DNA from 4 places in the Geodermatophilus sp. URMC 61 genome. Region 3 is predicted to be linked to each of the others. Evidence: riboswitches for the same ligand, from Rfam matches in the RefSeq annotation. Region 3 holds a riboswitch; each other region holds the start of a gene.
The links. A riboswitch is a leader RNA that binds a small molecule or an ion and turns the genes downstream of it on or off. The one in region 3 is predicted to bind cyclic di-AMP.
Positions count from the first base shown of each region.

Region 1: linked by a shared signal. The riboswitch ahead of ACU610_RS12390 (C40 family peptidase) and the one ahead of ACU610_RS10240 (aggregation-promoting factor C-terminal-like domain-containing protein) in region 3 are both predicted to bind cyclic di-AMP.
Region 2: linked by a shared signal. The riboswitch ahead of ACU610_RS09710 (C40 family peptidase) and the one ahead of ACU610_RS10240 (aggregation-promoting factor C-terminal-like domain-containing protein) in region 3 are both predicted to bind cyclic di-AMP.
Region 4: linked by a shared signal. The riboswitch ahead of ACU610_RS02850 (peptidoglycan DD-metalloendopeptidase family protein) and the one ahead of ACU610_RS10240 (aggregation-promoting factor C-terminal-like domain-containing protein) in region 3 are both predicted to bind cyclic di-AMP.

Region 1 is NZ_JBRFHZ010000002.1:2,677,870-2,681,064, forward strand. Features, by position in the region: gene ACU610_RS12375 (hypothetical protein) at 1-22, opposite strand, end outside; gene ACU610_RS12380 (D-2-hydroxyacid dehydrogenase family protein) at 73-1,029, opposite strand; gene ACU610_RS12385 (hypothetical protein) at 1,101-1,271, opposite strand; cyclic di-AMP (ydaO/yuaA leader) riboswitch at 1,616-1,749, shown strand; gene ACU610_RS12390 (C40 family peptidase) at 1,762-2,292, shown strand; gene ACU610_RS12395 (hypothetical protein) at 2,371-2,739, opposite strand; gene ACU610_RS12400 (hypothetical protein) at 2,957-3,195, shown strand, end outside.
Region 2 is NZ_JBRFHZ010000002.1:2,110,383-2,113,577, reverse strand. Features, by position in the region: gene ACU610_RS09715 (SpoIIE family protein phosphatase) at 1-209, shown strand, start outside; gene ACU610_RS09710 (C40 family peptidase) at 229-1,296, opposite strand; cyclic di-AMP (ydaO/yuaA leader) riboswitch at 1,311-1,451, opposite strand; gene ACU610_RS09705 (STAS domain-containing protein) at 1,839-2,180, shown strand; gene ACU610_RS09700 (DUF1932 domain-containing protein) at 2,249-3,052, shown strand.
Region 3 is NZ_JBRFHZ010000002.1:2,219,919-2,223,113, reverse strand. Features, by position in the region: gene ACU610_RS10245 (LLM class flavin-dependent oxidoreductase) at 1-885, opposite strand, end outside; cyclic di-AMP (ydaO/yuaA leader) riboswitch at 1,088-1,248, shown strand; gene ACU610_RS10240 (aggregation-promoting factor C-terminal-like domain-containing protein) at 1,467-2,288, shown strand; gene ACU610_RS10235 (FmdB family zinc ribbon protein) at 2,426-2,698, opposite strand; gene fmdA (formamidase) at 2,761-3,195, opposite strand, start outside.
Region 4 is NZ_JBRFHZ010000002.1:604,546-607,740, reverse strand. Features, by position in the region: gene ACU610_RS02855 (maleylpyruvate isomerase N-terminal domain-containing protein) at 1-58, shown strand, start outside; gene ACU610_RS02850 (peptidoglycan DD-metalloendopeptidase family protein) at 189-1,394, opposite strand; cyclic di-AMP (ydaO/yuaA leader) riboswitch at 1,406-1,572, opposite strand; gene pstS (phosphate ABC transporter substrate-binding protein PstS) at 2,024-3,124, shown strand; tRNA gene ACU610_RS02840 (tRNA-Ile) at 3,159-3,195, shown strand, end outside.

The sequences.
Region 1 (3,195 bases), 460 kb from region 3:
CGGTCATGTTGCCCTCGGTCATCGCTGACCTCCTCGTGTCGGGCCCGGGTCCGTACCCGGGCCCGGCACTGGTCACGCAGGTGCGATGACGCGGACCGGCTCGCCGCGGAGGAAGGCGGCGACGTCGTCCACGGCGTCGCCGTAGAAGACGCGGTAGGTGTCGCGGGTAACGTAGCCCAGGTGCGGGGTGAGCACGGTGCGCGGCGCGCTGCGCAGCGGCGAGGCGGCGGGCAGCGGCTCGCGGTCGTAGACGTCGAGGCCGGCGCCGGCGAGGCGGCCCTGGGACAGCGCCTCGAGCAGCGCGGCCTCGTCGACGACCGGTCCGCGCGAGGTGTTGACCAGGATCGCGGTGCGCTTCACCCGGGCGAGCTCGTCGCGGCCGACCAGACCGCGGGTGCGCTCGGAGAGCACCAGGTGGACGGTGACGACGTCGGCGGTGGCGAACAGCTCGTCCCGGTCGACGCGTCGCACGCCGGCCTCGGCGGCGCGCTCGTCGGAGAGGTTCTGGCTCCAGGCGACGACCTCCATGCCGAAGGCCTGGCCGATGCGGGCGACGCGGGTGCCGAGCCGGCCGAGGCCGACGACGCCGAGCCGGGCGCCGGCGAGGTCGGTGCCGACGGTCCGCTGCCAGCCGCCGGCCCGCACCCCGGCGTCCTCCTCGGGGACGTGCCGGGCCACGGCGAGGATCAGCGCCCAGGTCAGCTCGACCGGGCCGGTGGGGTGGGCGCCGGTGCCGCAGACGGTCACGCCGCGCTCGGCCGCCGCGGCGACGTCGATGGCGGCGTTGCGGGAGCCGGTGGTGACCAGCAGCCGCAGCCGCGGGAGCCGCTCGAGGAGGCCGCGCGGGAACGGGGTGCGCTCGCGCATGGCGACGACGACGTCGAACCCGGCCAGCCGCTCGGCGACGGCGTCCTCGTCGTCGAGGTGGTCGGCGAAGGCGACGACCTCGGCCTGCTCGGGGAGGCGCGACCAGTCGGCGAACTTGCCGGACACGGACTGGAAGTCGTCGAGGACGGCGATGCGCAGCACGGTCCCCGAGCATGGCGGCGACCCCCCACCCGGAGCGAGCGGGGGGTCGCCGTCGGGTCAGCGGCGGGCGCTCAGCGCACCGGACCGCGGCCGTAGCCCCGGCCGCCGCCCTGCTTCTTGTTCTGCTCGCCCATCTTGGCGATGAACTCCTTGATCTTGGCCTGGTTCTGCGGCTTGCGGGCCTCCTGGATGACCTTCGCCGCGATCCCCGAGGCCAGGACCTTCCTCAGCATGCCGGCCATGGTGTTCCTCCTTGGGTCGGTTGGCTCTGGTCGTGCCCGGCGAGGACCCACCCCAACCACGACGACGCCAGAGCTGTCCGCGCATGGGTCTGCACGCTGTGCACAGGCGCTCCGTTGAAAGTGAAACTTTTTCATAACGTTCTGACCAGCACGTTTGCCGCGCGGGCCGACGGCCCGTCAGCGGCGTCCGTGGTGGTCAGCTCGGCGTGTCGCGGTCCGCGCCGAACACCCTGTGGCACCCCGGTCCGTGCTTTGTACAGGGCCGAAGGACCCACCTAGCCTCGGTCGCCGTCCGGAGGGCCCACGTCGCTGACCTTGCGACACCCGCCGGGCGCCGCCGAACCGTGCACTGGTCGATGACCCGTGCGCAGGCCGGGGACCCACCGCAGCACTGGGGTGAAGCGCGACCTCGTCGCGCCGGGCGACTCCCCCGTCCGAACCCGTCAGCTAACCCGGTAGGCGGTCGTGGAGAACAGGAGAACCGTCGTCGATGACGACTGCCCGCACGTCCTTCGCTCGTCGCTCGTTCCGGGGTGTCGCCGTCGCCGCCATCGCCGGCGCCGGGATCACCCTCGCCCCCCTCCCCGCCTCGGCCGCTGTCGGTGGCGCGACCGGTCAGGCCCTCGCGGCGGCCCCGGCTGTCGCCGCGGCCCCGGCCGCCGCGGCCAGCGGCGCCGCCCAGACCGCCGTCAACACCGCGCTCGCCCAGGTGGGTGACCGGTACGTGTACGGCGCCACCGGCCCGAACTCCTTCGACTGCTCGGGGCTGACCACCTTCTCCTACAAGGCGGCCGGCGTCTCCCTCCCGCGCACGTCCAAGGCGCAGTCGACGGTCGGCACCCCGGTGTCCAAGGCGAACCTGCAGCCCGGCGACCTGGTGTTCTTCTACAGCCCGGTCTCGCACGTGGCGATGTACGTCGGCAACGGCCAGATCGTGCACGCGCTCAACTCCAGCAAGCCGGTCCAGGTCATGAACCTCGACTCCATGCCGAGCTACGCGGGCGCCCGCCGGGTCGCCTGACCCGTTCCCACGTCGAGATCGCCGACCGCGCACGGCCACGACGCTGTGGACGGGCGAGATCGGCGATCTCGACGGCGGTCAGCCGCAGGGGTGCGGCGGCTGGTCGGCCGGCTGCAGCGAGAACACCGATGCGGCGTCCTGCGGCCAGGTGCGCAGGAAGAGCAGGCCGTACCGCTCGTTGAGCAGCGCGTCGGGCCCGGTGGTGTCGGCCAGGTCCAGCAGCCGGCCGGTCTCGTGGTTGCGGTAGCGGCGGAGCTCCGCGCCGCAGGCGACGGTGAGCTCGTCGCCCACGGCGCCCATGACGACGACCGGCGTCCAGACATCGTCAGGACTGCTGTCGCAGAGCAGCACGCGGGTGGGCTGGACGGCGTGGCCGGGAGCGTGGCTCGTGCAGAGGGTCGTCCGACTGCTGCGCGCGGCGGTCGGCCCGAGCTCGCGATCGGTCACGGCGTCCTCCTGTCCCGCGGTGCCCCCCGGCGGTGCTGCACCGGCCGGGGACAGTGCAGCACCGGGACGTTCCGGTGCGCGCGCCGGAGACACCGTCGTCCCCCGGTCGCGTGGGTGACGACGGAGCCCGGTGACGCAGCGTCGTCAGCGGCGAGCCGGGCACCGTCCCCGGCGGTCGCTGTGCGACTCCCCCGCTCGGTCCGGTTAGGTCGGTGACGTGGACAGGCGCACGCTGCTGCTGGGGGACTGGACCCCGTGGATCAGGGACGGCATCGACGTCCTCCGGCTGGTCATCCTCGCCGGGGCCGTGGTGTACGCGGCGGACGGGCAGTGGGGGTCGGCTGCGCTGCTGGCCGCACTGGGCAGCATCACCCTCGTCGCACGGGCGGTGAACCTGCCCCGGCTCTACGACCTGTCGCTGACCCTGGGCATGGCGCTGCAGGGGTTCGGCGAGAC
Region 2 (3,195 bases), 110 kb from region 3:
TCGAGCAGGGCCGCACCGGCATCGACGAGGGCACCGACCGGCTGGTGGCCGCGGTGCGCGAGCTGGGTCCGGTCCCGGTCGACCGGCTGTGCGACGCGCTCATCGAGCGGATCGTCGGGCCCCGGCCGGAGGACGACGTCGCGATCGTCGCCGTGCGCTGTTCCGCGCAGGACGGCGCGGTCCAGGAGGGCGGCACCCCCGCCGGCTGACGGAGGCGCCGCCCGGGCCTCAGCCGATCCGGCGGGCGCTGTTGTAGCCGCCCATCGAGTCGATCGAGGCGACCTCGACCGGCTGGCCGGAGGTCGAGGCGTGCACCATCTGCTCGTCGCCGACGTAGATGCCGACGTGGCTGACCGGGCTGTAGAAGAACACCAGGTCGCCGGGCTGCAGCTGCGACCGCGACACCGGCGTCCCCGTCTGCGCCTGCATCCGGCTGGAGTGCGGCAGGCGCACGCCGGCGGCGGCGTAGGCGTACTGCACCAGGCCCGAGCAGTCGAAGGCGTCTGGCCCGGCGGCGGCCCACACGTAGGGGTCGCCGAGTTGTGCCAGGGCGGTGTCGACGGCGGTCGCCGCGGCGCCGCCGGCCGCCGCCACCCGCGGCGCCGGGGTCGGGGCCACCGCCGCTGCGGCCTGCTGCTGCGCGGCCGCGGCCTCCTCGGCCGTGTGCCGCTCCGCGGCCTCGCGGGCGGCCCGCTGCTCCTCGGCCGCCAGCCGGTCGTACACGGCCTGGAAGGTGGCGACCTGCCGGTCGAGGTCGGCCTGCTGGGCGGCGACCCGGTCCAGCAGCGCGGCGGCCTCGGCCGCGGTGCGCTCGGCCGCGCTGCGCGCCGCGGCGGCGGAGTCCGTGGCCTGCACCGCGCCGCCGAGGACACCGTTGGTGTGGTCGGCGATCGCCTGGAGCGTGCCGACCCGGTCGAGCAGCTCGTCGGGGGAGTCGGCGGTGAGCACCGCCGAGAGCGTGGTCAGCCGGTCGCCGGTCCAGGCGCCGCGGGCGACGGCGCGGACCTGCTCGCGCGCCGCGGCCAGGGCAGCCTCGGCGGCGGCGACGTCCCGGGCGGCCTGCGCGGCGGCGTCCTGGGTGGCGCGCAACTGCTCGCGCGCCTCGTTGAACCGCTCGGTGACGACCTCGAGGTCGTGGGCCCGCTCGGCGACGAGCGCGGCGGCCTCGGCGGAGGTCTCGGGGTCCTCGGGACTGGCGGCGGCGGGGACGGTCGTGAGCGTGAGGCCGCCGGCGGCGATCAGGCCGATCACGATGCGGGGGACCGCACGGCGGGCAGGGGTGGGTGCACTCGCCATGGAGGCGGGTCTGTCCTTCCTTCCACGGCCGCCTACCGAGTTAGCTGACGGGTTCGGGCGGGAAGACGCCCGGCGCTGCCCGGCCTGGCGGCCGGGTGGCGCTTCACCCCGGTGCTGCGGTGGGTCCCCGGCCCCCGATCCGGCGAGACGGGCCGGTACGGGGTTCGGCGGCGTCCGCCCGGTCGCCACGGGGGAGTGGCGGACGACCCGGTCGGACGGCCGGAACGGTAGGTCCGTGACCTCGGCGTGACAAACCGCGGTACGGGCGCGGTCGGACACCCCGGGTCGGGATGACCCACGGTGACCGGTCCGCGCACACTGCGTCCTGACGGCACCGGTAGCCACCGTCGACCCGCAGCGGCCCGCCGACGACGGGTCGGTGCTCGCGATCCCGTCCGAGCTGGTCCACCACGTGCTGCCGGACCTCCGGTCGAGGGGGTCCGCGCTCTCCGGCTGCCCCCCGGAGGCCCGTGCAGTGACGGTCCGGTGACACTGCTCGGGTCCTGCTTGTCGCTGGGGACGGGCGCGGTCACAGTGGGGGCGTGCACCACCTGAGCTCCGGGTCCGAGCCGCCGAGCGGCTCCTACCGGGTGGTGCAGGAGGGCGCCGGCCCGGTCCTGCACCTGATCGGCGACGTCGACGAACCCCTCGTGCGGCGGATGCGCGCCGACGGCCTCGACGAGCGCGAGCTGGTGGCCGTGCAGGTCGCCTCCGTCGGTTACATCGACTCCACGGGGCTGTCGCTGCTGGTGCGGTGGGCGCAGTCCGCGGCGCGCGACGGGCGGCCGGCGGTGCTCCGGTCGGCGTCCCCGCGGTTCCGCAAGGTGCTCGACCTGGCCGGCATCTCGGTGCTCTTCGTCCTCGCGGACGACGGCCGCGGCTGACCGGCCGCACCGGTCCCGGCCTACAGTCCGCCGGGGCGGCCCGCCGGGGGCCGCAGGAGGTGGGGACCGTGGACCGACCGCCGGCGATCGCGCTGCTGGGACTGGGGGAGGCCGGGGCGGAGATCGCCCGCGACCTGGTCGCTCTCGGTGCCGACGTGCGGGGCTACGACCCCCGGGTGGCTCCGCCACCCGGGGTGCTGCCGCGCACCGACGAGGCCGCGGCGGTCGCGGACGCCGACCTGGTGCTCAGCGTGAACAGCGCCGCCGACGCGCCCGTCGCGCTGCGCAACGCCCTGCCCCGGCTGCAGCCCGGGGCGATCTGGGCCGACCTCAACACCGCCGCGCCCCGCGTGAAGCGGGACCTCGCCGCGACCCTCGCCGACCGGGGTGTCCCGGTGGCCGACGTGGCGCTGCTGGGGACCGTCCCCGGGCGCGGGCTGCGCACCCCGATGCTGGTGTCCGGGGACGGCGCCCGCAGGTACGCGCAGGTGCTGGCCGGGTTCGGCGTGACCGTGGACGTGCTCGACGGTCCGGCGGGTGCGGCGATCTCCCGCAAGCTGTTGCGCAGCGTCTTCTGGAAGGGCGTGGCCGCCGCCGTGGTGGAGGCGGTGCAGGGCGCGGAGGCGGCCGGGGTCGGCGACTGGCTGCGGCGCGACATCGCCGCGGAGCTGGACCGCTTCGCCGCCACCGACCTCGAGGTGTTCCTGACCACGTCCCGCGAGCACGCCCGCCGCCGGACCGCGGAGATGGCGGCCGCCGCCCAGCAGCTGGCCGACCTGGGCGTGCCGGCCCGGGTGGCCGCCGCCGCGCGGGACCAGCTGGCGGCCCTGGCCGACGAGGCGACCCCAGGCGAGGACGGCGGCGGGTCCTGACCGGCGGCAGGCGTCCAGCGAACGCACAGCGCGGGTCCGGGCGGCCTCCAGGCCGGCCGGTCACGGTGGTTGCACACTGCGACCTGAGAAGCACCGTGAGCCACCCCGACCCGACCTCCAGCCGGCCCGGCCTGACCGCGCCT
Region 3 (3,195 bases):
GCCCAGGGTCCGCTCGATGACCTGCTGCGGGGAGCCGACGGTCAGCGGCGTCTCGCGGGAGAAGTCCTCCAGCGACGGGCCGTGGCCGTAGACCGGCGCGTTGTCGAAGTACGGCCGGAACTCGGCGATCGCGTCCTGGCTGTTCTTCCGCATGAACACCTGCCCGCCCAGGCCGACGATCGCCTGGTCGGCGGCGCCGTGGCCGTGGTGCTCGAAGCGGCGGCGGTAGAACTCCACCATCCGGGCGGTGTGCTCGGCCGGCCAGAAGATGTGGTTGGAGAAGAAGCCGTCGCCGTAGTAGGCGGCCTGCTCGGCGATCTGCGGGGAGCGGATCGAGCCGTGCCACACGAACGGCGCCACCCCGTCCAGCGGCCGCGGGGTCGAGGTGAAGCCCTGCAGCGGCGTGCGGAACTGCCCGGACCAGTCGACGACGTCGGTGTCCCACAGCCGGCGCAGCAGCGCGTAGTTCTCCACCGCGAGCGGCAGGCCGTTGCGGATGTCCTGCCCGAACCACGGGTAGACCGGGCCGGTGTTGCCGCGGCCCATCATCAGGTCGACCCGGCCGCCGGCCAGGTGCTGCAGCATCGCGTAGTCCTCGGCGATCTTCACCGGGTCGTTGGTCGTGATCAGCGTGGTCGCCGTGGACAGCTGCAGCCGCGACGTCTGCGCGGCGATGTAGGCCAGCGTGGTGGTCGGCGAGGAGGAGAAGAACGGCGGGTTGTGGTGCTCGCCCAGGGCGAAGACGTCGAGCCCGACCTCTTCGGCCTTCTTCGCGATGGTGACGATCGCCTGGATCCGCTCGGCCTCGGTGGGCGTGCGGCCGGTGGTGGGATCGGTCGTGATGTCGCTGACCGAGAAGACGCCGAACTGCATGTCGGTCTCCATTGGTTGAGAGTGCAACTACCGGCCGGTGCAACGCATCCGGTCGGTCGGTATTCCCCTCGCCCGCCTCCCTCGGAGGGAGGCGGGCACCGGACTGCGACGTGACTCACGTTCCCGATGTGATCGACGCGATTGTCACGGGACGGTAACGGCCCCTACGGTGGCTCACGTCCGGTCGGTCGTCTCGTCCCCGTTCGGGGAGCCTGGTCGGACGCCGCCGAGTCGTGTCCGCCGCCAGCGGACGCGAGCCGGGGACCCACCGCAGTACTGGGGTGAATCCCGCCCGCGAGCACGAGACGCGGGCCGGTAGGGCTGCTTCCCGCCCGAACCCGTCAGCTAACTCGGTAGGCGGCTCACGGAAGAACGGAGCTCGTCGCATGCCCCGCCCACGGGCCCTCGCGGCTCGCCGGCTCACCCGGCCGCGCGCACCTCGCGCCTCCTCCCCGGCCTGCTGACCCGGCACTCGACCGCGCCCGCCGGCACTCCGCGATCCGCCGACGCCCCCGTAGACCGCGCCGCCCCGGGCTGTCCTCTGCACGGAGGACCGAGCCCGCGCGCCCTCTCGCCACGGAGCCCCCCACCTGATGGACACCAAGCAGTTCCCGGCCGTCCCGGCCACCGACGCCCCCACCGACCGGACCACCCGCCGTCGCCTGCGGCTGCCCGCCCGCGGCCGCCGTCCGGCGATCCTGCTGGCCACCGCCGCCGCCGGCGCGGTCGTCGTCAGCACCGTCATCGGGGCCCAGCCGGCCGCCGAGGCCGAGACCGAGACGGTCCCGGCCTCGATGAGCGTGGCCGAGCAGCTCGGCATCACCGAGGAGTCGGCCCAGCAGCCGCTCGCCGCCCCGGCCGCCACCGAGCTGGCCCCGCTGCAGGACCTCGCCGCCTCCCGCAGCGAGCGCCAGGCCGCCGAGGTACAGGCCGCGCAGGCGCAGGCCGCCGCGGAGCAGGCCGAGCTGGACCGCCAGGCCGCCGAGAAGGCCGCCGCCGAGCAGGCCGCCCGCGAGGCCGCCGAGAAGGCCGCGGCCGAGGCCGCCGCCCGTGAGGCCGCGGAGCGCGAGGCCGCCGAGAAGGCCGCCGCATCGGCTGCGGCCCCCGCCGCGTCGTCCGCCGCGCCGCGGGGCTCCTTCAAGGACTACGCGATGAGCAAGGTCGGCAGCGCCCAGCAGTTCAGCTGCCTGGAGAACCTGTGGGGCAAGGAGAGCGGCTGGAACCCCGACGCGCAGAACCCCAGCAGCACCGCCTACGGCATCCCGCAGTTCCTGAACTCGACCTGGGCCAGCACCGGCATCGCCAAGACGTCGGACGGCTACCGCCAGATCGACGCCGGCCTCATCTACATCGACAGCCGCTACGGCAGCCCGTGCGGCGCCTGGGCGCACTCGCAGTCCACCGGCTGGTACTGAGAGAGGACCCCGTCCTCCCCACCCCTCGCAGGCTCAGGGCGGGACCCGGGACGGGGCCGACGGCCTGCCGGGGCGCGCCGCGCCCGTCCGACGCTACGACCGAGGGGCCGTCCGCACGGGCGGTCCCTCGGTCGTTCTCAGTGGTGGTGCCCGCTCCGTCGGGGGAACCGGCGCCCGGCCGGAGGGCCGGTGACCACCGGTTCACCGCTGCGCGCCCGCTCGACGCGCGCGCGGTCGGCCTTCCCGGCGTCGCGCAGCGGCCCTCTCCATGGCCTGCCGCCTGAGACGGCGTAGACCCGCCGGGCCGGTTGGTCGCAGGAGGGACAGACGGCGGCGTCAGCGACGTCCTGCATGTCCCGTCGCAGGTCGAACGGGCCGCACTGCGGACAGCGGAACTCGTAGAGGGGCACGGGGGCGTCTCCTGCCGGTGCTGAGGGTCCGGGGCGGGGCCGCCGCCCCGGACCGGGATCGGTCAGTCCGCGACCAGCTCGCGACCTCCGCCGGCACCCTCCGGCAGGAGACTCCGGTCGAAGATCGACAACGGGATGCTGAGCGAGACCGCGCTGTTGGGGATGTCCACCACGCCGCCGATCCGGCCGTCGATGGGCGCCGCCCCGAGGAACAGGTACGCCTGCTCGAAGGTCCAGTCCATCGCCGGCATCAGGTAGTTGATGGCGTTGAGGCAGGCTCGGCGGTAGGCGACCGTGGCGTTCATGTAGTAGTTCCGGCCGTCCTCCACGCTGATGCCCTCGAAGGTCAGGTACTCCGAGTAGTTCGGGCCGACCCGGCCGGGCTTGAAGAACGGCATGTCTGTCTTGTACCGCTCCATCCCGCCCTTGATGACGTCGAAGTGCAGGTCGATGAAGCCGGGCATCTCGATGGCGCCGCAGAAGGTGATCTCCCCGTC
Region 4 (3,195 bases), 1.6 Mb from region 3:
GGCGCAGACCCTCGGCGGTGTGGGCGGCCTGCTCGGCCGGCTGCGCGGACGGCGGTAGACCGGACGCGGCCGCCGGAGGAGCACTCCCCCGGCGGCCGCGTCGGTGAGGCCCCGCTCCAACGTCCCGCCCGGCCCCCTCTCGGGTCCCGCCCCGAGCGTGCGAGGGATGGGGAGGACGGGGTCCTTCTTCAGCAGGCGCCGCCCCGCGCGATGCCGTGCGCCTGGAGCCACGGCATCGGGTTGACCCGGCTGGCGTAGAGCCCGCCCTGGTGCACCTCGAAGTGCAGGTGCGGCCCGGTGGACTGGCCCTTGTTGCCCACGTCGGCGATGTGGTCCCCGGCCTTCACGACCTGGCCGGCGCCGACGTAGAACTGGTTCACGTGCCCGTAGAGGGTGATCTGCCCGTCACCGTGCTGCACGTACACGGCCTGACCGAAGCCGCTGGCCGCGCCGGCCTGCAGGACGACGCCGTCCTCGGGCACGTAGATCGGGGTGCCGATGGGGGCGGCGATGTCGATGCCCTGGTGCATGGTCCCCCACCGCGGGCCGTAGCAGGAGGTCATCCGGCCGGCGGTCGGCATGCCGGAGACGTCGGCGGAGCTGGCCAGTGACTGGCGGGCGCTCCACGCGGCGACCGGGTCGGCGGCGCCCTGCGAGGCGAGCAGCCGCTCTCCGGCCAGGCGCAGCTCCCCGTCGAGACGGGCCTTCTCCGCCGCACGGGCGTCGTAGTCGGCCTGGGCGCGAGCGAGGTGCTCGTTGGCGGCCCGCTCGGCCTCGTCGGCCTTGCGGGCGAGCTCGCCGAGCTGCGCGACGGCGGCGCGGGCAGCGCGGTCCGCCTCCTCGACCCGCGCCTGGACGGTGAGGAACTCCTGCAGCCGCTCGGCGCGGTGGTCGCCGAGCTGCTCCATGGTCGCGGCCTGCTGCAGCAGCTCGGTCGGGCTCTGCGCGTCGAGGATGAGCTCGAGGTCGCCGTAGCGCTCCTCGGCGCCCATGTAGGCCTCGCGGCCGAGCGCGGCGATGTCCTCCTTCGCCGCCACGACGTCGGCCTGGGCGACGGCGAGCTCGGCGGCGGTCCGCTCGGCCTCGGCCTGGCCCTGGGCCAACTGGGCGCGGGCGACGAGCGCGGCGTCGGCGGCGGCCTCCGCCTCGACGGTCATCCGCTGCAGCTGCTCCTCGGCCGCCTTGACCTGCTCCTCGATGGCCTTGACCTGCTCCTCGAGGGACGCCTGCTCCGAGGCGGCGGGTGCGGGCGCGGCGCCGGCGACGACGGGGGTGCCGGCCAGGAGCCCGGCCACCGCGGCGGCGACGACGACGGCGCGGCGCGGCGCGCGCGTGCGGCTGCGGGGTGACGTGGCGCAGCGGACCACGGTGTTCAGGCGGTGCAGGGTCGCCAAGGCGACAGTTCTCCCATCCTCGCGACCGCCTACCGAGTTAGCTGACGGGTTCGGGCCGGACGGCGCCCTACCTGCCTGCGCACCCCCTGCGCAGGCAGGACTCACCCCAGGAGTTCGGTGGGTCCCCGGTCCACCTCGGCCCCGGATCGGGACGTCGGCGGTTCGGCGGAGCCGTGCCGAGGCCCTCGGTTCCCGAGGAGCTGAGCCCGGCAAGGCCGTCGGGGAACCTACACGGATCGGAGCCTCGGGTCACGATCGGGTAACGGAGCCGACGCGCCGCCTTGCCGCCAGGGCACCGCCTCCACTACGCGGTGTCAGCACGCGACCGCCGTGCAGTGACCGGTGGTGCCGTCGTGACGCGCGAGGTGACCAGCAGAAACGCCGGAGTTCCGCGGTTTGCCGCCCGAACCTGCTCTCACACCCCGTGTCTGCTGTGATGTCGGCCACGCACTACTCCGATCGGGGGGCTGTGGACGCTGCCCGGGCGTCGTCCACAGGCCTCGGCGGCGGAGACGGAACCCGTGTAACGGCGCCCCGGGTGCCGATCGGTGGGGGCCGGGAGCGACGCCTAGGGTCGTGTCCGGACGCCCGGCGCGGAGCGCGCGGGGCCGGATGGCGGGAGGACGCGGGTGTCGGCCCGGAGGAAGGTCGCCGCAGCCGTCGGGGTCGCCGCGGTGGCCGGTGTGGCGGTGGCGCTGTCGCAGTACGTGCCCCCGAACGAGCGCGGCCAGGGCGCGGTGGCCGCCGGTGACCTCAGCGGCGCACTCGTGGGCGCCGGGGCGAGCAGCCAGCAGGCGGCGATGCAGGGGTGGACCGCCGGGTACTCGGCCGTGCAGCCGGGCGTCACCGTGGACTACGACCCGGTCGGCTCCGGCGGTGGCCGCGAGCAGTTCGTCGCCGGCGGCATCGACTTCGCCGGCTCCGACGCGCCGCTGGACGAGGAGGAGCTCGTCGCGGCACGGGAGCGTTGCGGCGGCGAGGTGTTCGAGCTGCCGAACTACATCTCGCCGATCGCGGTGGTGCACAACCTCCCGGGGGTGGCGGAGCTGCACCTCTCCCCCACGGTCCTGGCCGGGGTCTTCGCCCGGCAGATCGCCCGCTGGGACGACCCCGCGATCGCCGCGGACAACCCCGGCGTCGCGCTGCCGGGCCTGCCGATCACCCCCGTCAACCGTTCCGACGAGTCGGGGACGACCGAGAACTTCACGGAGTACCTGGCCGCCGCCGCGCCCGAGGCCTGGCCGTTCGAGCCGGACGGCGAATGGCCCGTGGAGGGCGGCGAGTCGGCCCAGGGCAACTCCGGGGTGGTGGCCGCCGTGGCCGGCGGCGAGGGGACCGTCGGTTACGCCGACCTCTCCCAGGCCGGCGACCTGGGCGTGGCCCGGATCGGCGTCGGGAGCGAGTTCGTCGCGCCCACGCCGGAGGCCGCGGCCGCCGTCGTGGAAGGGTCCGCGCCGCTGCCCGGCCGCGGTCCGTACGACTTCGCCCTGGAGCTGGAGCGGACGACGGCCGCGTCCGGCAGCTACCCCATCGTGCTGGTCAGCTACCACCTGGGCTGCATGGCCTACGAGGACCAGCCGACCGCCGACCTGGTCGCGGACTTCATGACCTACGTGACCAGCGAGGAGGGGCAGGACGCGGCCGCCGAGGTGGCCGGGTCGGCACCGATCTCGGACGCGCTGCGGGAACAGGCCCGGACGGCGATCGACGCCATCAGCACCGCGTCCTGAGATCGTCACCGCGTCTGGCAGTCTGGACACCTCCGGGGCGGTAGCTCAGCCGGTCAGAGCATGGGACTCAT